DNA from 4 places in the Hyphomicrobium sp. CS1GBMeth3 genome. Region 3 is predicted to be linked to each of the others. Evidence: predicted binding sites of a transcription regulator. Region 3 holds the regulator's gene; each other region holds the start of a gene.
The links. The regulator PhoB, encoded in region 3, activates phosphate uptake and scavenging genes when phosphate is short. The targets are predictions, from matches to a motif close to TGTCATNNANCTGTCAT.
Positions count from the first base shown of each region.

Region 1 (5,913 bases), 180 kb from region 3:
GTCGGTAGCGTTCCGGAATGCCTCGCGGGTCATGAAGGAGACGGATTGCGGGGCGGTGAAGCTCGAAGGTGGGCGGCGCATGGCGGAAACGACGCGCTACCTCGTGGAGCGCGGTATTCCGGTGATGGGCCACATCGGGCTCACGCCGCAGTCCATCAACGTGATCGGTGGCTTCAAGAGCCAGGGGCGCACCCGCGATGAGTGGGCGGCCATCGAGGACGATGCGCTTGCTCTGGCGGATGCCGGGGCCTTTGCCGTCGTGCTCGAGGCGATGTCGGCGCCGCTCGCGTCCCGCATCACGGATGCCATTCCCATCCCCACCATCGGTATCGGGGCCTCGTCCAACTGCGATGGGCAGATCCTGGTCATGGAGGACATGCTCGGGCTGTCGCCGAGGGTGCCGAAATTCGTCAAGAAGTTCGGGGCCGTGGCCACCGCCATCGAGGATGCGATCCGGTCCTATGCCGAGGAGGTGGGTGAGCGCCGGTTCCCGGCTGCCGAGCACACCTATGCCATGAAGGAGGAGGCAAAGCGCACGCCTCCGGGCTTCCCTCAGGGCCTGGCGCCAGTCACGAAAAAGCCGAAAAAGCTCAGCACTTAAGCAAGATATGTTGGGGAAGGTCGGGAGGTGTCCTCTCGCACATTTGCTCTTGCGGGTGCAGCCGGGCTATCTAGCGGGTCTCATCGGGCCCGAAGGTCCGGCAGTGCCGCTAGGTCGAAGCGTCGGTCCGCAGCGGTCTGCCTAGAAAAACAACGGTTGAGGCACGAAGCTTCATGGTCGACAAGAACGATGCGCTGTTCCGCGAAGTGAACGAGGAACTGCGCCGCGAGCAGTTTGCAAAGCTCTGGGAACGTTACGGAACCTACATCATCCTGGCTGCCGTTGCGGTGATCGCCGCGGTGGTGGGCTCTCAGCTTTGGGATGCGCACCGCGCCGCCAACGCCAACGCGGCAGGGGCTGAATTCGAAGCAGCCAATGCGCTGCTCGACTCCGGGAAAACCGAGGACGCGGCCAAGGCTTTCGGCGAACTGGTACAGAGCGGCCCCCAGGGCTACGCGTCTTTGGCCGCCTTATCGCAGGCGGGAGCCTATCTCAAGCTCGATAAGCGCACGGAAGCGCTCGCGGTTTTCGACAAGCTCGCCGAGGATGCGTCGGCCGACAGGCTGCTCGCCAACTTCGCGCGGCTGCAGGCGGCGTCGTTGAGGCTTGGGGAAGCCGACTTTACCGAGATGCAGAATCGGCTCACCCCTTTGATCAGTGACGACAGCCCGTGGCGCTTTACGGCGCGTGAGCTGCTCGGCACGGCCGCGTTGAAGGCGGGGAACATCGACGAGGCGCGCAAGACACTCGCGCCGCTGCTCGCTGATAGTGGATTGGGGCAGGCTGCAAGCGAGCGCGTCCATCGCCTGATGGCTAAGATCGCCACAGCGGAGCTGGGAGCGTCCGATAAGGCGCCCGCGGCCGAGCCGGCACCGGCGGCGCCCGAGGCGGGCGCCAAACCAGACGCAGAGAAACCCGCGTCGGCTCCCTGAGGTCGACGCCCGGAGACAGCTACATGGCGCGTGATCGCTTGGGCCGAGCTCGAACCTGCGGGGCAATCCTCCTCGCGGCGGGTGCGATGCTCGGTGGCTGCTCCGACAGCCTGCCGAGCCTGCCCAAGGTCAGCGAGCTCAACCCGTTCAAGGAGACGGAGCCGCCGTTGCCGGGCAAGCGCATTCCCGTGCTGCCGGCGCAGGAGCGCAACGTCGGCGAGCTTGCCGAGGCGTCGGGGCCCATCGTACTGCCGTCGCCGCAGCTCAACGAGGCATGGGCGCAGGCCGGTGGAACGCCGAACAACGCGCCGGGGCACCTCGCGCTTTCCGGCAGTAACCTGAAGCAGGCGTGGAGCGCCAGCGCCGGCCGCGGCACGAGCAAGGTCGGGCGCGTTACCGCGAGCCCCATCGTCTATGACGGCCGCGTTTTCACGCTCGATGCCGACGGCGCGGTCAGCGCCTTCTCGATGTCGGGCGGCTCTTCGCTTTGGAAGACCTCGCTCAAGCCAAAAACGGACAAGCAGGGCGCGAGCAGCCTGTCGGTTGCCGCGCAGAACATTCTCTATCTCACGGCCGAGGATGGCGGCGGCTATGGCGGCGGCGTCGCCGCCGAAGGCGGCCGGATCTTTGCAGCCAGCGGCTGGGGCTCCGTCGTGGCGCTCGATCCAGCCACTGGCAATGCCATCTGGGAAAAGAACCTCGGCATCCCCGTCCGTTCGGCGCCGACCGTCGCTCAGGACCGCGTCTTCATACTGACGGTCGAAGGGCGGCTTTACTGCCTCTCGACCATCGATGGCGCAGAGCTCTGGGTCGTGCGCGGCTTGCCGCAAACAGCGAGCCTGGGCCTCAACGCCAGCCCGGCCGTGGCGGAAGACGTCGTGGTCGTGCCCTACTCGACCGGCGACGTTGTTGCGATCCGCGTTTCAGATGGCAGCGGCCTGTGGTCGGAGAGCCTCGCGCGCTCGCGCACGACCTCGCAACTCGCATCGATGAGCGATGCGGCTCGCCCCGTCGTCGACAACGGTACCGTGTTCGCCATCGGCCACGGCGGACGCATGGTGGCCACCGCAGCCAAGACTGGCGAACGGCTGTGGTCGCTCACCGTACCCGGCACGCAAGCGCCGTACGTCGTGGGCGACAGCGTGTTCGTGGTCGATACCTCCGGGCTGCTAATGGCGCTCAATCGGACCGACGGGCGCACGAAGTGGACGACCAAGCTCCCGGGCTCAACGACCTGGGCCGGCCCGGTGCTGGCCAACGGCATGCTTTGGCTGGCGTCGAAGGACGGGCAGCTCACGGCCGTGGATGCAACGACAGGGCGTGTCGGCGGGCAGATGTCGGTCGGCGGCGCCGTGTACGTTCCGCCCGTCGTTGCGCAGGGCCAGATGTTCGTGCTCAGGGACGACGCCACGCTCGTGGCCTTGAACTGACCGCGCAGCTTCGCGGCGGTTCACCGGGATCCCGCATGCCTCAGGACGAACAGCTACCCCCTTCCGACAAGGCGCGGGCGAAATCCACCTCGCTTGGCTGGCCCGATTACGTGTTGCGCGGGGCGGTGGTTGTCTCGCTGGCGATGCTTCTCATGCATCTGTTCGGCAGCGACGACGAACGCGAGGCCGCGGTGCCTTGGGCTGTCGCTGAGCATGAACCTGCCGAGAACGGTCTGCCGGTGCTCGCCGCCCATGCGGAGGCGGTGTGGGCACGCGTTGCGCTCGTGCTGGGCAGGCTCGGTCATCTCGACGGCAGCGACACGTCGGCGCTTCCCCATATTCGCACGGCGCTTAAGCGTTACCAGCACACGGTCGGGGTGCGCGAGACCGGCACGCTCGACCAGGAGCTCCTGAACCGCCTTTTCGACGAGCCTATTGATCTCGATCCGTACATTGTGCGCGGCGCGGCGGTGCACGGCCGCTGGTTCCTCGTGATGGGACCGGAGCGCTGCGAGATCTCTGCCGGCGCGAGCCGTATCGACGGTCGGGTTCTGGTGACGGAACGTCCCGTGCTGAGGTTCGGCCGCGAGCGGCAAGTGATGCGTGATGACGAGATCGACATCGATCTCGGGACAAAGGGACAGTTCGAAGCCGCCACGCCGGTCGTGGTTTCGGCCGGTGACAAGCGCCTGCCGCTGCGGGCCGGCGGAGGCAAGATCGCGATGGCTCTGGAGCCGCGTTCTGCGTGGCTGCGAGAGATCGTGCGTGCACTCAGCGCTCACGAGGGAGAGGTGCAGATGAGCGGTGCCTCGGCTCTGGGTGGCCCGCTCACGCTGTCATTTCCGACCGCTGGGTTCGAGGCGGCCTATCGGGCGATGGCCTCGACATGCGGCGCGGGAGCTCTCGCCTGGATCGAGGGGTGAGGGTGGGGCGGGGCTAGGCCGTGACCATGACGCCTCGCCCGTGAGGGCCAGCCGGTGTCCGAATTTCGGTGAGGTCACGTCGGAGTTTGACCGTAAGCGATCATCCTGCCTCGCAGAACGGAAGGTGCGAGCGCGCTGAGTGACAGTTTTGTGACAAGACGGCGTTTAGATGCTAGCTCGCTCCCGGCGCTGAGGGAGGACCGGGCACGACATGGGTAAGCCGTCACTCGATAAAGATCTGAAAAAAGTCGGACATCTGGAAAAGGCGACGGGGAGTCTCGCCCAGTCGCTGGCCGCGCCCGGCCTGCTCGCCGTCTTCATGGCCGGCTCGATTGTCACCGCCAGTCTCGCGCTCGGAGACAGTTCGCACACGCTACTTGTCGTCTTCGCTGCGGTGGTTGCCGCGTACATGGCGCTGAACGTCGGCGCCAACGATGTCGCCAATAACATGGGGCCTGCGGTCGGCAGCCGGGTGCTGAGCATGGCGGGTGCAATCGCCATTGCTGCGATTGCGGAGACGGCTGGGGCGATCTTGGCCGGCGGGGACGTGGTCAATACCGTGGCGAAGGATCTGATCGTCAAAGACCACGGGCTCGCAACGGACTCGTTCATCATGGTGATGATGGCGGCGCTCCTGGCGGCGGGAATGTGGTTGCATCTGGCGACCTTTCTCGGCGCGCCGGTTTCGACGACGCATTCCATTGTCGGCGCGGTGCTGGGCAGCGGGGCGATGGCGGCCGGCGTCGAGGCGGTGAACTGGGCAGTGATTGGCAAGATCGCGGTGAGCTGGGTGATCTCGCCGGTGTGCGGCGGGCTGATCGCGGCGTTTCTGTTGGGATCGGTGAAGTGGCTCGTCATCTTCCGCGACGACCGGATCATGGCGGCGAAGCGGTGGGTGCCGATCCTGGTCGCGCTGATGGCTGGTGTGTTCTCCATGTACATGGCGAGCAAGGGGCTAAGCCGGATCTGGAAACCAGATGCCATTACGGTGTTGGCGTTCGGCGTGGCGTTTTTCGTGCTGGGCTATGCGGTGTCGCGGCCGCTGGTGGTGCGGCGGGCTACTGTGATCGCGAACACGCGCAAGGACGTGGCCGGGTGTTTCAACGTGCCGTTGATTTTCGCGGTGGGGCTGTTGTCGTTCGCGCATGGGGCAAACGATGTGGCAAACGCGGTGGGACCACTGGCGGCGATCGTGTCGGTGGCGCAGACGGAGGCCGGCGTTGAAGCTCAGGTGGCGTTGCCCATGTGGGTGCTGGCGATCGGTGCGCTCGGGATTTCGCTGGGGTTGACGCTATTCGGACCGCGACTGATTAGGACGGTGGGTGAGAAGATCACCAAGATGGATCCCATCCGGGCCTATTGCGTGGCGCTATCGGCGGCAATCACGGTGCTGGTGGCCTCGGCCATGGGGCTGCCGGTGTCGTCGACGCACGTCGCAATCGGGGCGGTATTCGGGGTGGGATACCTGCGCGAGATCCTGACCAACAAAGGCGTGCCGAATCTGGCGGTAAAGCCGCGGTCGGTGTTTCTCAAGCCGTCGCATCTGAACGGCACGCCGGAGGAGGCGATCCTCAATTACGCAAAGCGGGAGAAGAGGCGGCTGGTGCGACGGCAGTACGTGTTCGGAATCGCGGCGGCCTGGGTCGTGACGGTGCCGGCGGCGGCGCTGCTGGCGGCGGCGCTCTATGCGTCGATGCGGTGGGTTACGGGCTGAGTTTGGGACACCACGCGGCGGCTGAACATGGTCGCGAGGTCGGTGAGGGCAGGATCGGCAAGCAGGTGCTTGGCCTCGCGGAGCAAAACCCAATGCCGCTGGCGACTGCCCTGCTCGGGCCAAGTGTCATGCTGCCGAGTGACGCGGAGGGGATAGAGATCGACCTCGATGACGCGGCGCCGCATGCCCTTCTTGATGGTGCGGTAGGTGCCGATAGGCTCGTGTTCGACGATGCCTTCGACGCCGGCCTCTTCGAGAGCCTCGATCTCGGCCGAGCGCCACGGCGTTTCTCCTTCGACCACGGAGCCCTTCG
Region 1 covers NZ_FPHO01000003.1:1,130,229-1,136,141, reverse strand. The annotation lists gene panB (3-methyl-2-oxobutanoate hydroxymethyltransferase) at 1-601, shown strand, start outside; gene CS1GBM3_RS12600 (tetratricopeptide repeat protein) at 775-1,533, shown strand; gene CS1GBM3_RS12595 (outer membrane protein assembly factor BamB family protein) at 1,557-2,963, shown strand; gene CS1GBM3_RS12590 (hypothetical protein) at 2,999-3,886, shown strand; gene CS1GBM3_RS12585 (inorganic phosphate transporter) at 4,098-5,600, shown strand; gene CS1GBM3_RS12580 (NUDIX hydrolase) at 5,570-5,913, opposite strand, start outside.
Region 1: the regulator PhoB is predicted to act here: its motif matches at 4,026-4,042, upstream of CS1GBM3_RS12585 (inorganic phosphate transporter).

Region 2 (5,913 bases), 260 kb from region 3:
CACGTTACGCGGAAGACATGCTGGGCGAGATCGCCGCCGACAACGAAAGGCTCGAGAAAGGTCAGTCCACGAGGCGCGCCTTTACGGGCCGGTCATGGAACACGCTCGTGCACCCCGCCTTCGACGCTGGCGAGAACATTCCGTTTCGCTCCGGCGACCTGCTCTTGATGCGCGGCAGCGCACACAACAGCGCTGCTATCGCCCGCATCGGCGACGTCGACAGCCAGTTCAGCCATATCGCCATCATCTACATTGACAACGCGGGCAAGCATTGGGTGGTCGAGGCCCTGATCGAGGAAGGCTCCATTCTCACGACATTGGAGTCCGTGCTCGATCACAACGTCGGCCGCATGGTCCTCTACCGCCATCCGAACCCCGCGCTGGCTGCCCAGGCTGCCAAGCTCGCTTACGAACGGGTTCTCGCGAGCAAAACGGGCTTTGCCTCCCATATCCCGTACGATTTCACGATGCGCCTAAGGGGCCGCCGCAAGCTCTTCTGCGCCAAGCTCGTCGCGCAGGCTTACGCCGATGCAACGGACGGCGCGCTCCAGCTCCCGGCCTTCAAGACGCGCTTCGACCATCGCAACAACAAGGCCTTTCTGCAGGCTGTCGGCGTGCGCGCCAAGGAAAGCTTCGCTCCGGGTGACATCGACCTCGACACCCGCTTCGACCTCATCGCCGAATGGCGCGACTACCGGGTGACGCCCGTTCTGCGTCGCCAGGACATGATCATGACCAAGTTCTTCGAGTGGATGGAAACGCGCGGCTACCGCTTCGAGGAAACGCCGGTCATCCGCCTGATTTCCATCTTTGGCCGCCTGTCCAGCTACCTTTCGAACGGCGCCAAGAACCTGCTATCGCGTGTCTTCCCCAAGGTCCCGCGCAACATGAGCCGCTCATGTGTGGCAACCATCGTCATGCTGCACAAATCGGCGGAGGATGTGATGCCCTCCTTGGCCGCCCTCGACGAGGACCACGTCCGCATGACGGGTTTCCCGCTGCACGCACGCGAGATGCTCGACCACCTCGAGCGTCTGCGCGAGGTGTCCAGCGGACATGTCGGCTATCTGCGCGGCAGGGCTTGACGGGCTGTAATGGGCCGCGAGATCAGCCTCAAGCAAACATACAGGAAGAGATAGAGCATCTCCCAAGTCACGAGCGTCATGACCGTGGCACCGAGGCTCTCGAAGGAATCGGTCACCACCGCATTGAGCAGGAGAAGGGCGAGCGCCGGGAGGAACACGGCAAACGGCGCTCGCGCCGCACCGCGCCAGCCGCCGCCCAGTGCAGACCAGGCCACGATATGCGCGATCACGAACAGCAGAACAGCACTCAAGGTACCCATGGAAACGCGTCCTTGGAGACCAGGCTCACCTGAGCCCACCGGACAAAGCTAAGGGAAACACCTCAAAGGGCCGTTCAAGACTTCGTTAAACTTTGATCTGTCCGGATGGCTCGCCAGTGCCCGCCGCCGCAGAAGCTTGGCCGATGAAGGCGGCTCGCGGCCGATGCCGGGTCTTTTCCCACTTGTAGGGCGCACTCGCGAGTTGGAGGAGCGCGCGATAGGCAGCGAACGAAATGAAAAGCCAATAGATCGGCATGGTGAGTGCCCACACCGCAAGTTTCCACCGGCCGCGCCCGACGACCGCCGCCCAACCAAGCGCGACACCCGTCACATAACCGAGCACCAGATTGACCAGCCCAAGCGCGGTGATGACGTCCGAGAGCGCATGGTGATGCAGCGTTTGCAGCGGCCCGAACGCCACCTCGACCGCTGCCGCCACATAGAACCAGGGATGGACCAAGGCCGAGAGGATGAGCCCGCCCATCAGCACCTGAAATCCGAAGAAGCGCGCCCAGCCGAGGTCCCGCGCCGTTTCGAGCGGCCGGCGCATATGAACGAGATACGTCTGCATCCAGCCCTTGAGCCACCGTGTCCGCTGGTTGCGCCAGCTCGAAAAGTTGTCTGGCGCCTCTTCCCAGGTCGTCGAGGCGACAACTTTCACATCGAGACCGAAGCGCGCCAGCCGAATGCCGAGATCGGCATCCTCCGTGACGTTGTAAGGGTCCCAGGCGCCGACTTTTTCGAGCACGGCGCGGGGGAAATGATTGGAGGTTCCACCAAGAGGTACGGGCAGACCCAGCCGCTCGAACGTCGGCAGCAGGCAATCGAACAGCGCCGTGTACTCGATCGCGAATTGTCGCGTGAGCCAAGTCTCGTCGGCATTGAGCACATTGAGACGCGCTTGCACGCAGCCAATTCGCGGGCTCGCGGCGAGCAACCCGGCCGCCCGCCGCAACTGGTCCGGCTCCGGCACATCCTCCGCATCGTAAACGACGACGACATCCCCGGTTGCGCAGTGAAGCGCGAAGTTGAGTGCGCGCGGCTTGGTGCGCGGATTGCCGTCGGGCACAATCACAACCGTCATGAAAGACGGCAGTGTCACCGCCGACACGGCCCGACGTGTCGCAAGATCCGCCGCCTCGACGATCAAAAACACTTCGAGCCGATCGCGCGGATAATCGATTGCGCTCAGCGCCGCGACGAGATCTGGGACGACGTCGGCCTCATCGTAGAGGGGAACGAGAAGCGAATACCGCGGCAGCTCGGCCTCGGCGATGAGGACGACTGAACCGGCGCTCGCACCACGGCGCTTGTCGGCCGCCGTGAACCACAAGGCCGCCGAGCGCAGCGCCACCACGCAAGAAAACGGCAGCACCAGAACGGCCACCAGCACGAACAGGGCATGTTGCGGTACTGCGACGCCGGCACCCCCCAGCGCAACCAGCAGGGAAACGAGCGTCCACTTCTGCCACGCCCATGTGGGTTCGCCCGCCGAAAGGTCCGGCCGCAGACGGCGCAAGCCGATGGCAGCCTGATCGATGTCAGCGCCACCCCGTTCCGATGGCGAGGGAGAAGGAACCTTACGCAGCGTCGGACGCGCCGGGGCCCGCCACAAGCCAACCTGTCGGCTGCGGGACCACGCCAGCATCGCACGCAGCCCCGTGGCCTGGCGCGCCGCTTCGACACGGCCGTCAAGTCGCTCAGACACCTTGAAAATGCCCCCCAGCGCCTCCCCCCGGGCACGATCCGCCCGCGGCTATCCCCCGGAGCCGCCTCGAGAGGCCTGCGCGCGGCGAAACGCGCCTGCCGATCGATCAGGCTCCGCCGAAGGGAGCTTTTCACACAGCTCCCGCCGCGGATGATCTTGCCATATTGGTTCCGATGTTAAATAGGATTCTGATCCATACCGCGGACGCCGCCCATCACATGATGATCCCTCGCATCCACTCCCGCACCGCAGCACGCAGCCTGCCCGGCAGCCGCATCCTCGTATGCGCGCTCGCGGCCGTCTTCGGTGTCTGTCTCCTGGCCGGACTGAGCTTCCAAGCCTCGGCCCAGGAAAGCGATGCGATTGCGGCCGCGCCATCCGAACCACGGCGCTTCGTCATCCGCTTCCTGACCGAAAGCGAGTTCCCGCCTTTCAATTATTACGACGACGAAGGCGTGCTCTCGGGCTTCAATGTCGATCTCGCGCGCGCCATCTGCCTCGAGGCAGGAGCGGCCTGCGACATCAAGGTGCGCCCCTGGGAGGAACTTCTGATTGGGCTCAGGCGCGGCGACGCCGACGCCGTGATCGCCGCGCACCGCGTATCCGCAACGAGCCTTGCCGAGGTCGACTTCTCCGACAGCTACTTCTACACGCCGGGCCGCTTTGCCGCCCGCAAGGGCGATGCCGAGCACGCGACCACACCCGACGAGTTGGACGGAGTGACCATCGGCGTCGCCAAGGGCACGGCGCACGAGGCCTTCGTCAAGGCGTTCTACCGCGACAGCCGTATCGTGTTGTTCGAGAACCCGGAGCTCGCCCGCGAGGCGCTGCAGCAGGCCAAAGTAGACCTCGTCTTCGATGACGCCATCAGCCTCGCGTTCTGGCTCAATGGATCGCTCTCGCGCCAGTGCTGCGAGTTCCGCGGCGATGCTTTCCTCGAGCCCAAATACTTCGGCGACGGCCTCGCGGTGGCGCTGCCGCGCAACGACCCGCAGATCAAGTCGCTCATCAACACAGCCCTGAAACGCGTGCGCCAGAGCGGCCGCTTCCAAGAGCTGGTCGAGCGCTACTTTCCCGTGCGCATTTACTAAGACTGCCAACTCGTTGCACCGCGGCAACGGCGCACCCCCGTCGGCGTTCGGACTGTCATACTCCTGAAATGCAAATCCCGTGTAAGGGGCCCATGACCCGCTCAAATGCGGAGGGGAGCATGGGGACTGAGCGCTTCTACCGGACGTTGTTCATCTCTGACGTGCATCTCGGCACACGCGCGTCCCAGGCCGATATGCTGCTCGACTTTCTGAAGCACACCGAGGCGGAAACCATCTACCTCGTAGGCGACATCCTTGATTTCTGGCGCATCAAGCGCGGCGCGGTCTGGCCGCAGACCCACAACGACGTGCTCCAGAAGCTGCTGCGCAAGGCGCGCAAGGGCACCCGCATCATCTACATCCCGGGCAACCACGACGAAGGCATCCGCGATTACGCGGGCATGCACTTCGGCGGCATCGAGATCGAACGCCAGGCGATGCACACGACAGCCGACGGGCGCCGCTTCATCGTCCTTCACGGCGACGAGTACGACGTGGTCGTGCGCTACGCCCGCTGGCTCGCTTTCCTCGGAGACCGCGGCTACGAGTTGGCCCTGTGGTCGAACTGGCCACTGAACTTCATCCGCCGCCGCCTGGGCCTCGGCTACTGGTCGCTCTCGGCATACCTGAAGCATCGCGTGAAGACGGCGGTAAGCTTCATCGGAGAGTTCGAGAAGAACCTCGCCGAGGAAGCCCGCCGTCACGACGTGGACGGCGTCATCTGCGGCCACATCCATCACGCGGCGAGCCGAGACATCGACGGCGTGCATTACATCAACACCGGAGATTGGGTTGAGAGCTGCACGGCGATCGGAGAAGGCCCGTCAGGAGAGCTGGAGCTGATCCGCTGGCATGACGTCTTGCGCGAGCGCGAAGCACAGTCCCTCCCGGATCCGGCCCTTCAGGCGGCGTAATGCGGCTACTCCTCGCAACCGATGCGTGGGCTCCTCAGATCAACGGCGTCGTGCGGACCTACCAGCGTCTCGCGCTCGAGTTGCGCCGGCTGGAATGCGAGCTGATCGTACTCGGCCCGGAAAACTTCCGCTGCGTGCCGTGCCCGAGCTATCCCGAGATCGGCCTCGCCATCCCTGACCGCAAACGCTGCGCAACCCTGATCGACGAAGCGCGGGCGGAGGCCATCCACATCGCAACCGAGGGACCTGTCGGCTGGATGGTCCGCGCCTACTGCCGGCGCCGTGCCCTGCCCTTCACCACCAGCTTCCACACGCGGTTTGCCGACTACGTGAGCGCCCGCTGGCCCATCCCCGAGCGTTGGGTCTACGCCGCGCAACGGCACTTTCACGCGCCGAGCGCCGGCGTGATGGTCGCAACCAAGAGCTTGGCGGCCGACCTCGACCAGCGCGGCTTCGACCGCATCCTGCCCTGGACCCGCGGGGTCGATACGGAGCTATTCCGCCCGCGCCCCGCGCGCCTCTTCGGCAACGGCCAGGTTTTCCTCTACGCGGGCCGCGTCGCGATCGAAAAGAATATCGAGGCCTTTCTGCGCCTCGATATTCCGGGCACCAAGGTTGTGGTCGGCGACGGTCCACAGCTCGCCGAACTCGAAGCGCGCTATCCGCAAGTTGTTTTCACAGGCGTCCGCGAAGGCCAGGACCTCGCCGATTGCTACGCCTCCGCCGACGTCTTCGTGTTCCCGAGCCTAACGGACACGTTCGGCATGGTCATGCTCGAGGCCATGGCCTGTGGCGTGCCGGTGGCCGCCTTCCCCGCGATCGGTCCCAAGGATCTGATAGCCCCCGGCATTTCCG
Region 2 covers NZ_FPHO01000003.1:1,050,415-1,056,327, forward strand. The annotation lists gene CS1GBM3_RS12235 (YiiX/YebB-like N1pC/P60 family cysteine hydrolase) at 1-1,085, shown strand, start outside; gene CS1GBM3_RS12240 (hypothetical protein) at 1,064-1,345, opposite strand; gene CS1GBM3_RS12245 (glycosyltransferase) at 1,431-3,053, opposite strand; gene CS1GBM3_RS12250 (transporter substrate-binding domain-containing protein) at 3,272-4,144, shown strand; gene CS1GBM3_RS12255 (UDP-2,3-diacylglucosamine diphosphatase) at 4,264-5,058, shown strand; gene CS1GBM3_RS12260 (glycosyltransferase family 4 protein) at 5,058-5,913, shown strand, end outside.
Region 2: the regulator PhoB is predicted to act here: its motif matches at 4,198-4,214, upstream of CS1GBM3_RS12255 (UDP-2,3-diacylglucosamine diphosphatase).

Region 3 (5,913 bases):
GGATCATCTCGAGGCCCGGGCTTCGACCGACCTGGCCGGCCACGTCCGTCGCCTCGAGTGTCATGATGACCTTGCGGCCCGCCCAGGGATGAGAGGCCACGTCGAAGTAGGTGTGCGCCTCGGCGCCGGTTGCGTTCGGGCGCGGCAGGCGCAGCTCGAGCTTGGGCGGGCGCATCAGCGGCGGGCGCGGGCCGCTCGGCTTCTCGGGTGCGGCCCAGGCCTTCTTGGGGTCGGCGGGCGGATCCGGTAGTCGCTTCAGCTTCGTTTCCGCGGAGGCGACGCCATAGTCGTCCTCGACCTTGTAGGTCACCTTGAGCGAGCCGCGCGGTGTCAGCTCCGGCGGGCGCGTCAGCGAGATGCGCGGCAACTGGTCCGGAATGATGTCGATCTGCCAGCGTGCGAGTTCCGTGCTGCCCGCGAGTGCGCGCACGGTCGCCGAGCGCGTCATCACGTAGCGGACCTCCTGCAGGTCGCCGACGTCCTTTTCCGGCTTGGCGTCGATGCGTTCGACCTTGGCGGTTTCGCCCGCCGGAACAGTCGGCTCGACCTCGATCGCGAGCGGTGTCGAACCCATGCCGCCGACGCGCACGATCAGCTGGCTCTTGGTTGGCGCCTGCGGGGGACGTGTTTGGGCTGCGACTTCGCCGTCGGCAGGTGGGCGCTTCGCGCTGCCCGCTCCGTCGGCCAGCATGACCGGCGGCCGGCCCGTATAGGTGGGCGGGGTCAGCCAAGCGTCGAGGCGGGCCTCGGAGGCGGCGATGGACGGGCCGAAGACGAAGGCGCTGCGGATTCGATCGGCGATGCTGTCACCGACAAGCGCGGTAAGGCCAATGACGCCCAGGAGTGCCGCGGCGCGAACGGCATACGGATCGAAACGGTCGGTGCGGGGCCGCGGCTTGCCGGCCTGCAGCTTTGCGAGCAGGGCGGCCATGCGCTCGCGGTGCGCGTGCCAGATGGCGCGGGTGGCCGGGTCGGACGAGGACGCGCTCAGCGTGTCCTCGTAGGAGGTGGCCGGGCGATGCGGAATGCCGGACGCGCGCTCGATACGCCGGATCGCCTCGTCGCGGGTCGGCCATTTGACGCGCGCCAGCGACACCAATGCGGCCAGCAGGGCGAGCGCGAACAGGGTCAGCAGCGCGAGGTGAACCGCGACCGGGAGATGCGGCCATACCCCGGTGTAGGACACGAGCAGGAAGGCTGCGACGACCGCCAGCACGAGCCAGATCTTCAGCCAGATCTGCTCGAAGACGGCGGCCAAGCGCGCACGCCAGATCTTGAGATCGAAGGCGCGGTTTGCCGACGTCGGTCCCTGATGGTTCTCCATGCGAGAAACCTAACACGGGCCCATTGGGCGGTTCATTACAAACCGCTAACGTTCACAGGGCGCGCGAGGCCCCTCGGACGGCCCAGATGGGGTCGGGAGGCCCGGTTTTCGCGGTCCGAGGGCCCGGTGACGCACGGAGCGGAGATTGGTCGGATCAGTGGCGGATCGGGAGCGTGCGCTGCGCCACCATCGCCTCGGCGCCGGCGATCAGCATCGGGTCGAACAGGCTCGCCTGACGCAGGCTCGTCCAGCGGCGCTCGGAGGCGAGGCTACCCATGGGGCCAGCCGCATCCCAGATCTGGGTGAACGAGCGGCTGGCGTAACCCGCGGTGACGGGGCTGTCGGAATAGAGTTCGTAGGCGTCGCGCTTCAGAGGATCGCGGCGCATGCAGTCGCCAAGCCAAGCCGTGGCCCGGTCGAGCACGAGCTGCTCGTGGGCGTCGAGCACGCGAACGTCGGTCACGAAGCGGCAGTCGATTCCCTCGGGCATCGCCTGGCTATCCCGGCGCGTGAGCACGGCCTGCATGCTTATACCCGCGGCAGTGATTTCCGGGGCGAGCTCAGCGAAGGCGCGGGCGACGGGGCTCTCGGACGACAGCGCCAGCAGGCGATAGGTAGTCACGCCGGGCGCGACGCCCGAAGCGCGGTGGCTGTCCAGATGGTTGGTGATGAAGGCCCGCAGCCGCGCTTCCTTTTCCTCCCTGGGCATGACGTTCGGTCGAGCGTTTTGGGGGAAGCGCATGCGTCTCTTGTCCTTCTTTCGGAGCGGGCTTTGGAGCCCGCTCCCCGTCGTGTTGTTGCGGGCCATTTAGGCGCTAAGACGGTTAAGCAAGTGTTTGCGTTGACCCCCGGCATGGGCGGGCTTGCGGGTGGCAGGCGCATATTGGGCGCTAAAAGTTTGGGGCTGCGCTTTTGAAGATCGATGTGAAGGTTCGGGCGTATCTGTCTCGCATTGCCTTCAGTTTTTTCGATTTCGTTCTGGGTTCTGGCGCGTGCGCGATGGTGCGGCATCGCAACGCGGCGAGGTACGCATCGCGCGACCGGGAATAATTTTTTTGTGGCTTATGGTTGGGGCGCCGGCGCGCGGGGCAGGCACGGCAAGCGTGAGGCCTGGGGCGCGCATCAGGTTCAGGCGCGCCCGCCGAGGACTTAGCCGTTGCTGCGTTCGCCGAAGACGTAGCCGGAGCCGCGCACGGTGCGGATCGGGTCGCGCTCCTTACCGCGGATCAGTGCCTTGCGCAGGCGGCCGACGTGGACGTCGACTGTCCGCTCGTCGACATAGGCGTCGCGGCCCCAAACGCCGTCGAGAAGCTGGGCGCGCGACAGTACGCGGCCAGGGCTCTCCATCAGGAACTCGAGCAGGCGGAACTCGGTGGGGCCGAGGTGCACCTCGCGCAGGCCGCGCGTGACCTTGTGCGCGGGGCGGTCGAGCTCGATGTCGGCGAAGCGCAGAATGTCCGCCATGCGGTCGGGGGCCGAGCGACGGAGGATTGCTTTCACGCGGGCCATCAGCTCGGGGAGCGAGAAGGGCTTCACGACATAATCGTCTGCGCCGGTGGAGAGACCGCGGATGCGGTCTCCCTCTTCGCCGCGGGCGGTCAGCATGACGATCGGGATGGACTTGGTCTCCATCCGCGCCCGCATGCGCCGGCAGATCTCGATGCCTGAAACGCCAGGCAGCATCCAGTCCAACACGAGCAGGTCCGGCTTCTCCTCCGCGACCAAGAGCTCCGCCTCCTCGCCGTTCTCCGCGTGCGAGACGCGAAAGCCCTCGGCTTCCAGATTGTAGCGCAGCATCTCCGCCAGAGGCGCTTCGTCCTCGATCAGAAGTATTTTTGCCGTCATCGTTCGTTCGCTTGCCTCGAATTACCGGCTCAATCCTTCGAGAAGAGAGTTGAGCTTGTGTCGTCGCCCTTCGGGCGGTCGTCGGCGATGTTCACGCCCTTGACGAGGAAGTGGATGGTCTCGGCGATGTTGGTCGTGTGGTCGCCGACGCGCTCGATGTTCTTGGCGCCGAACAGGAGGTGCGTCGACAGGCCGATGTTGCGCGGATCCTCCATCATGTAGGTCAGGAGCTCGCGGAACAGCGAATTGTACATCGAGTCGATCTTCTCGTCTCCGCGCCAGACCGCCAAAGCCCGGTCGGCATTGCGCGCCGAATAGGCGTCGAGCACGTCCTTGAGCTGCGCGAGAGCCAGCTCGCCCATGTGGCGCAGTCCGGTCATCAGCGGTTTGGGGTGCGATTCATCGGCGATCGCTAGGGCGCGCTTGGCGATGTTCTTTGCGAGGTCGCCGACGCGCTCGAGGTCGCCCGTGATGCGCAGAGCCGCCATGACGTGGCGCAGGTCGTCGGCCAGTGGCTGACGGCGGGCGATCATGGAGATCACCTGCTCCTCGATGTCGCGCTCGAGCTGGTCGATCTGTTTGTCAGTCGTGACGACCTGCTCGGCGAGGCGTGGATCGCGGCGCTCCAGTGCGTCGAGCGACTCGCCGAGGATGTGCTCGGCGAGGCCGCCCATCTGGGCGATCTTCCTGTCGAGGAGGGCCAGCTCTTCCTCGTAGGACTTCACGATATGCTCGTTCATGGACTCTTGTTCTCCTTTGGGCCCGGCGGCCACGGCAATGTCACTTAAGGATCCCTTGGAGGCGGATCGGGATCCACGCCACGGCGTGAAGCCGGACAATAGGGTTCTGCGTTCGGTCGTCATTGGACGGTCTCCCGGGCGCTCTCTGGCTAGCCGAAGCGGCCGGTGATGTAGTCCTGCGTGCGCTGGTCCTTCGGGTTGGTGAAAATGTCGGTGGTCTCACCTTCCTCGACAAGGACTCCGAGATGGAAGAATGCCGTCCGCTGCGATACGCGGGCCGCTTGCTGCATCGAGTGGGTGACGATGACGATGCAGAAATTACTCTTCAGCTCGTCGATCAGCTCTTCGACCTTGGCGGTGGCGATGGGATCGAGCGCCGAGCACGGCTCGTCCATCAGGATGACCTCGGGGCTTACGGCGACGGCGCGCGCGATGCAGAGGCGCTGCTGCTGACCACCCGAAAGGCCGGTGCCGGGATCGTTCAGGCGATCCTTGACCTCGGTCCAAAGCGCCGCCCGCTCAAGGCTCTTTTGCACGATCTGGTCGAGTTCGGCTTTGGACGACGCGAGGCCGTGAATGCGCGGGCCGTAGGCGACGTTCTCGTAAATGGACTTGGGGAACGGGTTCGGCTTCTGGAACACCATGCCGACGCGCGCGCGCAGCTGCACGACGTCGAGCGACGGATCGTAGATGTCTTGGTCGTCGATGGTGATCTTACCCGTAACGCGGCAGATCGGGATGGTGTCGTTCATGCGGTTGATGCAGCGCAGGAACGTCGACTTGCCACAGCCGGACGGGCCGATGAAGGCCATCACTCCGCGATCGGGGATATCGACAGTGACGCTCTTCAGGGCGTGTTTCTCGCCATAGAAGACGTTGACATCGCGCGCGGCGATCTTGGGCCCGTATTCGGCCTCCTGTGCAGGCGCACGCGAATAGGCCTCAGTGGAAATTGTCATGTCCATAGGAACCTCTCTCGAATACGGATGTTGCTACCACTTGCGCTCAACCTTGTTGCGCAGATAAATCGCGATGGCGTTCATGGTTATCAGGAACGCGAGCAGGATCAGGATCGCCGCCGAGGTGCGGCTCACGAAGCCTCTTTCAGGGCTATCCGCCCATGAGAAGATTTGCGTCGGCAGGGCCGTGGCCGGCTGAAGAAGACCCATATTCTCGATGCTGGGAATGAATGCGTTCATTCCGATCAGCAGCAGTGGCGCCGTTTCCCCGAGGGCTTGAGCGAGTCCAATGATCGTGCCGGTCAGAATTCCCGGCATGGCTAGCGGTAACACGTGATGCAGCATGACCTGATGCTTGGAGGCGCCAATGCCGTACCCCGCCTCGCGGATGGAGGGCGGGACGGCCTTCAACGCCGCGCGTGTCGCGACGATGATGGTCGGAAGCGTCATCAGAGACAGCACCATGCCGCCTACGATCGGCGCCGAGCGCGGCATCCCGAATGCGCCGAGGAACACTGCGAGGCCGAGCAAGCCGAACACTACCGATGGGACAGCAGCAAGATTGTTGATGTTGACCTCAATCAGATCGCTCCAGCGGTTCTTCGGGGCAAACTCCTCCAGATAGAAAGCGGTTGCGATGCCTACCGGGAAGCTCAGCAGGAAGCACACCAGCAACGCCAGGAATGAGCCCGTGAGGGCGCCGGCAAGACCTGCAAGCTCGGGGAAGCGGCTGTCCGGATTGAAGAAGATCTCCCAGCTAAACGGCGAGGCAAGAAGTCCGCGCTCCTTGAGGCTCTCGAACCATTCGATCTCCTTTGGAGACGAGAAACGCGGGTTGAGCATCATTGCCTTGCCGGTGCGCGCCAGCGAGTCGTAATGCTCCGAGAGCGGCAGATCGACAGCGATCGTCTTGCCGATCAATTGAGGATCTGCCGCAACGCGCTCCTTCACAACCGTCGCCGCGTCAGAGGACATGATATTGCGGATAGCTTCGAACGGCGTGCCCGGGAAATAGCTCTGCAGCGCCTCGTTGATCATGCGCTGA
Region 3 covers NZ_FPHO01000003.1:1,311,094-1,317,006, reverse strand. The annotation lists gene CS1GBM3_RS13495 (TIGR02302 family protein) at 1-1,324, opposite strand, end outside; gene CS1GBM3_RS13490 (hypothetical protein) at 1,479-2,033, opposite strand; gene phoB (phosphate regulon transcriptional regulator PhoB) at 2,474-3,169, opposite strand; gene phoU (phosphate signaling complex protein PhoU) at 3,199-3,909, opposite strand; gene pstB (phosphate ABC transporter ATP-binding protein PstB) at 4,059-4,868, opposite strand; gene pstA (phosphate ABC transporter permease PstA) at 4,902-5,913, opposite strand, start outside.

Region 4 (5,913 bases), 150 kb from region 3:
TTGCGCTCGACCTTCTGATGGACGAAGAGGGAGCCTGCCGCGGCGTGATCGCGCTCTCGATGGAAGACGGCACCATCCATCGCTTCCGTGCCAAGCGCACGATCCTCGCGACCGGCGGCTACGGGCGTACGTACTTCTCGTGTACGTCAGCCCACACGTGCACGGGTGACGGCAACGCCATGGTGCTGCGCGCCGGGCTGCCGCTGCAGGACATGGAATTCGTACAGTTCCACCCGACCGGCATCTACGGCGCAGGCGTGCTGATCACCGAAGGCGCGCGCGGCGAAGGCGGCTATCTCACCAACAGCGAGGGCGAGCGCTTCATGGAGCGCTACGCGCCACACGCCAAGGATCTCGCCTCGCGCGATGTCGTCTCGCGCTCGATGACGATCGAGATCCGCGAGGGGCGCGGCGTCGGCCCCGACAAGGACCACATCTACCTTCACCTCGATCACCTTGATCCCAAGATCCTGCACGAGCGACTGCCCGGCATCACGGAGAGCGCGAAAGTTTTCGCGGGCGTGGATCTGAGGCGCCAGCCAATCCCGGTGCTGCCGACGGTCCATTACAATATGGGCGGCATCCCGACGAACTATCACGGCGAGGTGCTGACGTTGAAGGGCGGCAATCCAGATCATGTCGTGCCCGGCCTCATGGCCATCGGCGAAGCGGCGTGCGTCTCGGTGCACGGCGCCAACAGGCTCGGCTCGAACTCGCTCATCGACCTCGTCGTTTTCGGGCGCGCGGCGGCGCTACGCTGCACCTCATCGATCGAGAAGGGCGGCGCGCAGCCAGATTTTGCGAAGAACGCCACAGAGGCGGCTCTCTCACGCCTCGACCGCTACCGCTATGCCAACGGCAGCGAGCCGACGGCGGCGCTTCGGCTGCGCATGCAGAAGGTCATGCAGGCCAACTGCGCCGTGTTCCGCGATGGGCCGGTGCTCGACGAGGGCGTAAAGAAGATCACGGAGATCTGGAGGGCGACGCAAGACATCAAGGTCACCGACCGGTCGTTGATCTGGAACTCCGATCTCGTCGAGACGCTCGAGTACGACAACCTGATAGCGCAGGCGGCCGTCACCGTGACCGGCGCCGCCAACCGCAAGGAAAGCCGCGGGGCGCATGCGCGCGAGGACTATCCGAACCGCGACGACGTCAACTGGATGAAGCACACGCTGGCATTTGCCGACTACGGCACGCAGTCCGTGACGCTCGACTTCAGGCCCGTGCACACTCACACGCTGACCAATGAGATCAAGTACATCGAGCCCAAGGCTCGCGTTTACTAGCACTCATTCCAAGCGCAGGAAGCTGCCACTGTGAAAGGACAAGCATAGGCGCTCGCCGCTTTCGGCGGCATATGTTGACTGGAAAGGTCTTGAATATAAGCTGGCCGCACCGATGCTGATAATAGTCAATGGGGAGCGCACCGATGTCGAACGATCCGATCCGTCCTTCAAACCAGCTCATCATTCCCGGCCTGGGGCCTGTTTATGGGAGCCTCGGTGAGTTCGCAGAAACGCTGCTTCGCGTCGTCGCCGGCCTCGCGCTGGTGACGCACGGCTTTCCCAAGATCATGAACCCGCTTGGCCCGGTGGGGCTGGTAGAGACTATCGGATTCTTTCCCGGTCCCGCCGCGTTCTGGGCCGTCCTGCTCTCGATGACCGAGTTCTTCGGCGGTATTCTGATCGCCATCGGCTTGCTCACGCGCCCGGCCGCTTTCGGTGCAATGTTCGTGCTGCTGGTCACGGTCTATTTTCACTGGATCCTGAAGAGCGAGGGGTATGCCGGGGCTGAAAAGTCGATTCTCTGGGCGACCATCATGTTCTATTTCGTGATCCGCGGTGCCAACAGCCAATCGGTCGACGCGCGCCTCGGAAAGACATTCTGAGCACGGGTGCGAGCACCGTCGGACCGGGGCTTCTTAGCGCTGGCACGCCTCTGCGCTTGGGTGTAGGAGCAGGGGATCAGCCGCGTTAATCCGGCCGACGGGAGGACATTCGCGCCTTGGCGGGAAAGAAAAATCCGGCAGAGTCTCCCGAAGCCGATACGCGGATCGCGCCCGATCCGTTCGCGGCCGTGCTGCCGGCTATCGCAGCACTCGGCACCATCTCCTCGATCGCGACCATCAACTGGGCGGCGCGCGAGCGCAGCGGAGACCGCTTGCGGCCCAAGCGCAAGGCGGTTACGGCGCTGCGCGAGCTTGAGACGTGCTGCCTGCATCTCGTCGAGATCTTCCGTCGCTTCCAGCGCAATCCCAAACTGTTCACCGGCGAAGGCGCGCAGGGCTCCTCGCCGCTGAAATTCGGCGTGCACGGACCGCGCGTCGGGCCGGATGCCTCCAAGCTCTACCAGCAGGCGATCAACGACGTGGCGTCGATGCTGGTGCTTGCCTCGCAGAGCGCCTTCGAGGTCATGTGCGCCATCGAGGACGGCACGGTGGACGCGCCGGAGGAGATCTTCTTCGGCTTCGGCGAGTGCCAGGATCTGCTCAACAAGCTGATCCAGAACCGCGCAACGCTCAAGGCGTCGGTCGATACCGGCGCAGAAGTTGCCGAGCGATTGGCCTCGCTCGTGCGCGAGCTCAAGAAGTACCGCACGGACTGAGCGTCGTCAGCTCCTGTTTCCGACCTCGTCGAACAGGATCGAGAATGTCGATCCCTTGCCGAGCGTGCTCGAGATCCGGAGCTCGCCACGGTGGCGAAGCACGATGTGCTTGACGATGGCGAGACCAAGTCCCGTTCCGCCCTTTTCGCGGCTTGCCTGCGCGTTCGCGCGATAGAAGCGCTCGGTGAGGCGCGGCAGATGCTCCGGAGCAATGCCCTGGCCGTCGTCGGCGACCGCAAGCAGCACGCGCGGGCGAGGCGGCGAGCCATCGAGCACGCGTGAGATCGCGATCTCGATGCGACCGCCTTCGCGACCATACTTGATGGCGTTGTGCACGAGGTTCTGCAGCACCTGCACGATCTCGTCCCGATCGCCGCGAATGCGCACGGGGCCCTCCGCCTTGGTGACGGCGATCTTTGCCTTCGACGAAGCTGCTACGGGATCGAGCGCCTGAGCGACGTAAGAGGCCACCTCGTTGAGATCGACGATGCCGCGCGGCGGCAGGTGGACTCGCATCTCGGCACGGCTTAGCGACAGGAGATCGTCGATCAACCGCGTCATACGGTTGGCCTGGCTCGACATGATGGCGAGGAAGCGGGCGCGTGCCTCGGGATCGTCTCGCGCGGGGCCCTGCAACGTCTCCACGAATCCGCGCAACGACGCGAGCGGCGTGCGCAGCTCGTGGCTGGCGTTGGCGATGAAGTCGGCCCGCATCTGAGCGAGCTTGTCCTGCTCGGTGAGATCGCGGAAGCAGGCGATCAGAAACGGCAGTCCGCGCCGGATCTCACGACCGCCAATGCGAGAGATCGTCGCCGATAGCCGACGCTCGACAGGCACCCGCTCGTAGAGGTCGACCACCACCTGCTGGTTGGCCGTCACGGCCCGCTCCACCGCAGCATTCAACTCCGGATGGCGCGAGAGCTGGCTCAGCGGCTGGCCCACCCGGATGTTGGGAAACAGCTCTTCGAGGCGGGCGTTGAAATGGATGATGTTGAAGTTGTGGTCCAGCGCCACTGTGGCGTCGGGCACCGCATCGACGATCAGGCGCCAGCTCTCGCCTTCGCGATCGTTGCCACCGCCTGAGCCGCCACGCCGGCGCGGCTCCACATCCGGGGACCTCTCCTTCTCACCGTCGGACTCCGCAGGTTCACGGCCTGCAACGACCATAGCCATGAGAAGGAAGCTGGTCAGGGCCAGGGCTCCGGACAGCCCGCCCGCGAACCACAACACGGTAAACACGATCGCAACCAGTGCGAGCGCGCGCGCGCGCTCGCGAAGGCGGCGGCGCAACGCACGAAACTGCGCTAAAACGCGCTCCACGCTCGATCTGGGTGCCGACAGGGATCGCACCAGCGGCCGGGGGTCCGTCATGGGATCCCATATTGCCTCGATCTGCATAATGGCCTCAACTCTCACGGTGCACCGCGGAGGCCGTTTCCGAGGTCATGGTTGTCAAGATGGGGCTCCCTTCGATCTTGGCGCATGGCCGAGGCCCCCGATAAACAACACTTGTGTGACAGTTCGTTTGGGGTCGGCGAGCCAGCCCCCAAGCCGCATTCGAGGACATCATGGGCAAGGCGAAGAGCGAGAAGGCGGGAACGCCATCCAAGACCAAGTCCGGCGCCAGCCGGCCGTATCCCGATTTCAACCTCGACGATCCCAAGCTGCCGGAGGAGATCGACGAGCGGGCGCTGAAATCTGGCGGCTATCCGTACGACAACAAGCTCAAGCGTAAGCCTTACGAGGAGCAGCTGCAGGCGCTGCAACTCGAGCTCATCAAGTTGCAGGACCATGTCCAGGCGAAACGCGAGCGCGTCGTCGTGGTGTTCGAAGGGCGCGACACCTCCGGCAAGGGCGGCTGCATCTCCCGCATTCTCGAGCGCATCAATCCGCGCCATTCGCGCGCCGTAGCGCTCTCCAAGCCCACCGATGCGGAGCGGGGGCAATGGTATTTCCAGCGCTACGTGGCCCACTTGCCGACGCGCGGTGACATGGTTCTGTTCGACCGGTCCTGGTACAATCGGGCCGGCGTCGAGCGCGTGATGGGGTTCTGCACCGAGGACGAGACGGCGCGCTTCCTACGCGATGCCCCCGAGTTCGAGGCGCTGCTCGTGCGCGACAACATCCACTTCTTCAAGATCTACCTGACGGTCGGGCGCGAAATGCAGCTCAAGCGCTTCCACGAGCGGCAGCACGATCCCTTCAAGCGCTGGAAAGTGACGGACGTCGATATCGCGGCCATCGGAAAGTACGACGACTACTCGCGTGCGGAGGCAGATATGCTTCGCTTCACGCACACGACGATCAGTCCGTGGACGGTCATCAACGCCAATGATCAGCGCCGCGCGCGGCTCGAGGCGATGCGGGTCCTCCTTTCGTCTTTGGATTATGCGGAGAAGGACGCGAGCGCCGTCGGCGCAATCGATCCCAAGCTCACCGAATCCGGCGCCGATTATCTGGCGCGGGCTTACCCGCCGTCCTGAAATGGAGACGGCCGCGCCAGGACATGACGCGGCCGTTTTCGATTCACGTGAAAAAGAGGCTCCGCATCGTTAGGGCAGCCGGAAGCCCGAGGTGAAGAAGCCGTAGAGCCAGGCGGTCACGGCGCCGAACCCGGCGCCGATCAGAAGCTCCGGCCAGATGCGATTGACGTCGCTGCCGAGGAACGGCGGCTCGCTCCGGATCAGCGGCAGCATGACGAGCACACCGACCACGGCCGTGCCGAGCAGCCCGATGAGGGCTCCGCGGAACGTCAGAGCGCCTCTCGGCACCTTGCCGAGGATGAAGGCGACGATCGCGCCCCAAAGGCCGCCCCAAGCCGCCCCGGACGCGAGTTCCGGGAGGCCCGTCGACAGCGACGGCTCCAAGGACCACGGCACGCGGGTCGCGTAGCCGTTGTTGAGCAGCCATAGGCCGATGGCCTCATGGACCGTGACGTAGGCAATGGCACCGGCGATGAAGCCCAGGACCAAGCTTTTAAGAGATGTTCCCTCCATGGCAGTCTCCCCTTCCCGTTAATAAACTAGGCTGTGTGCTCTTTTTTGAAGCAATATTGCCCGATTATCAGGGATTGGGAAAGATTGTCGCAGGATCATCTATTTTAGAGAGCACTTATACATATGTTCAATCTCTGATTGATATTCTGCGTTCGACAGTGTTTGGAGCGCAGGATGCCGTCCGTAACCGTCGAGAGGCTGCCGGTGCAAGTCATGCGGCTCGGGATCCTCGGCTTCGACCACCTGCAGATCGTCTTCCGGCATAACCGCTCCGGCTTAGCTCGGCAGGACGATTGGTTCGTGATCGAAG
Region 4 covers NZ_FPHO01000003.1:1,465,467-1,471,379, reverse strand. The annotation lists gene sdhA (succinate dehydrogenase flavoprotein subunit) at 1-1,289, shown strand, start outside; gene CS1GBM3_RS14205 (DoxX family protein) at 1,433-1,891, shown strand; gene CS1GBM3_RS14200 (hypothetical protein) at 2,008-2,607, shown strand; gene CS1GBM3_RS14195 (ATP-binding protein) at 2,614-3,978, opposite strand; gene ppk2 (polyphosphate kinase 2) at 4,176-5,090, shown strand; gene CS1GBM3_RS14185 (hypothetical protein) at 5,160-5,603, opposite strand; gene CS1GBM3_RS14180 (calcium-binding protein) at 5,778-5,913, shown strand, end outside.
Region 4: the regulator PhoB is predicted to act here: its motif matches at 4,110-4,126, upstream of ppk2 (polyphosphate kinase 2).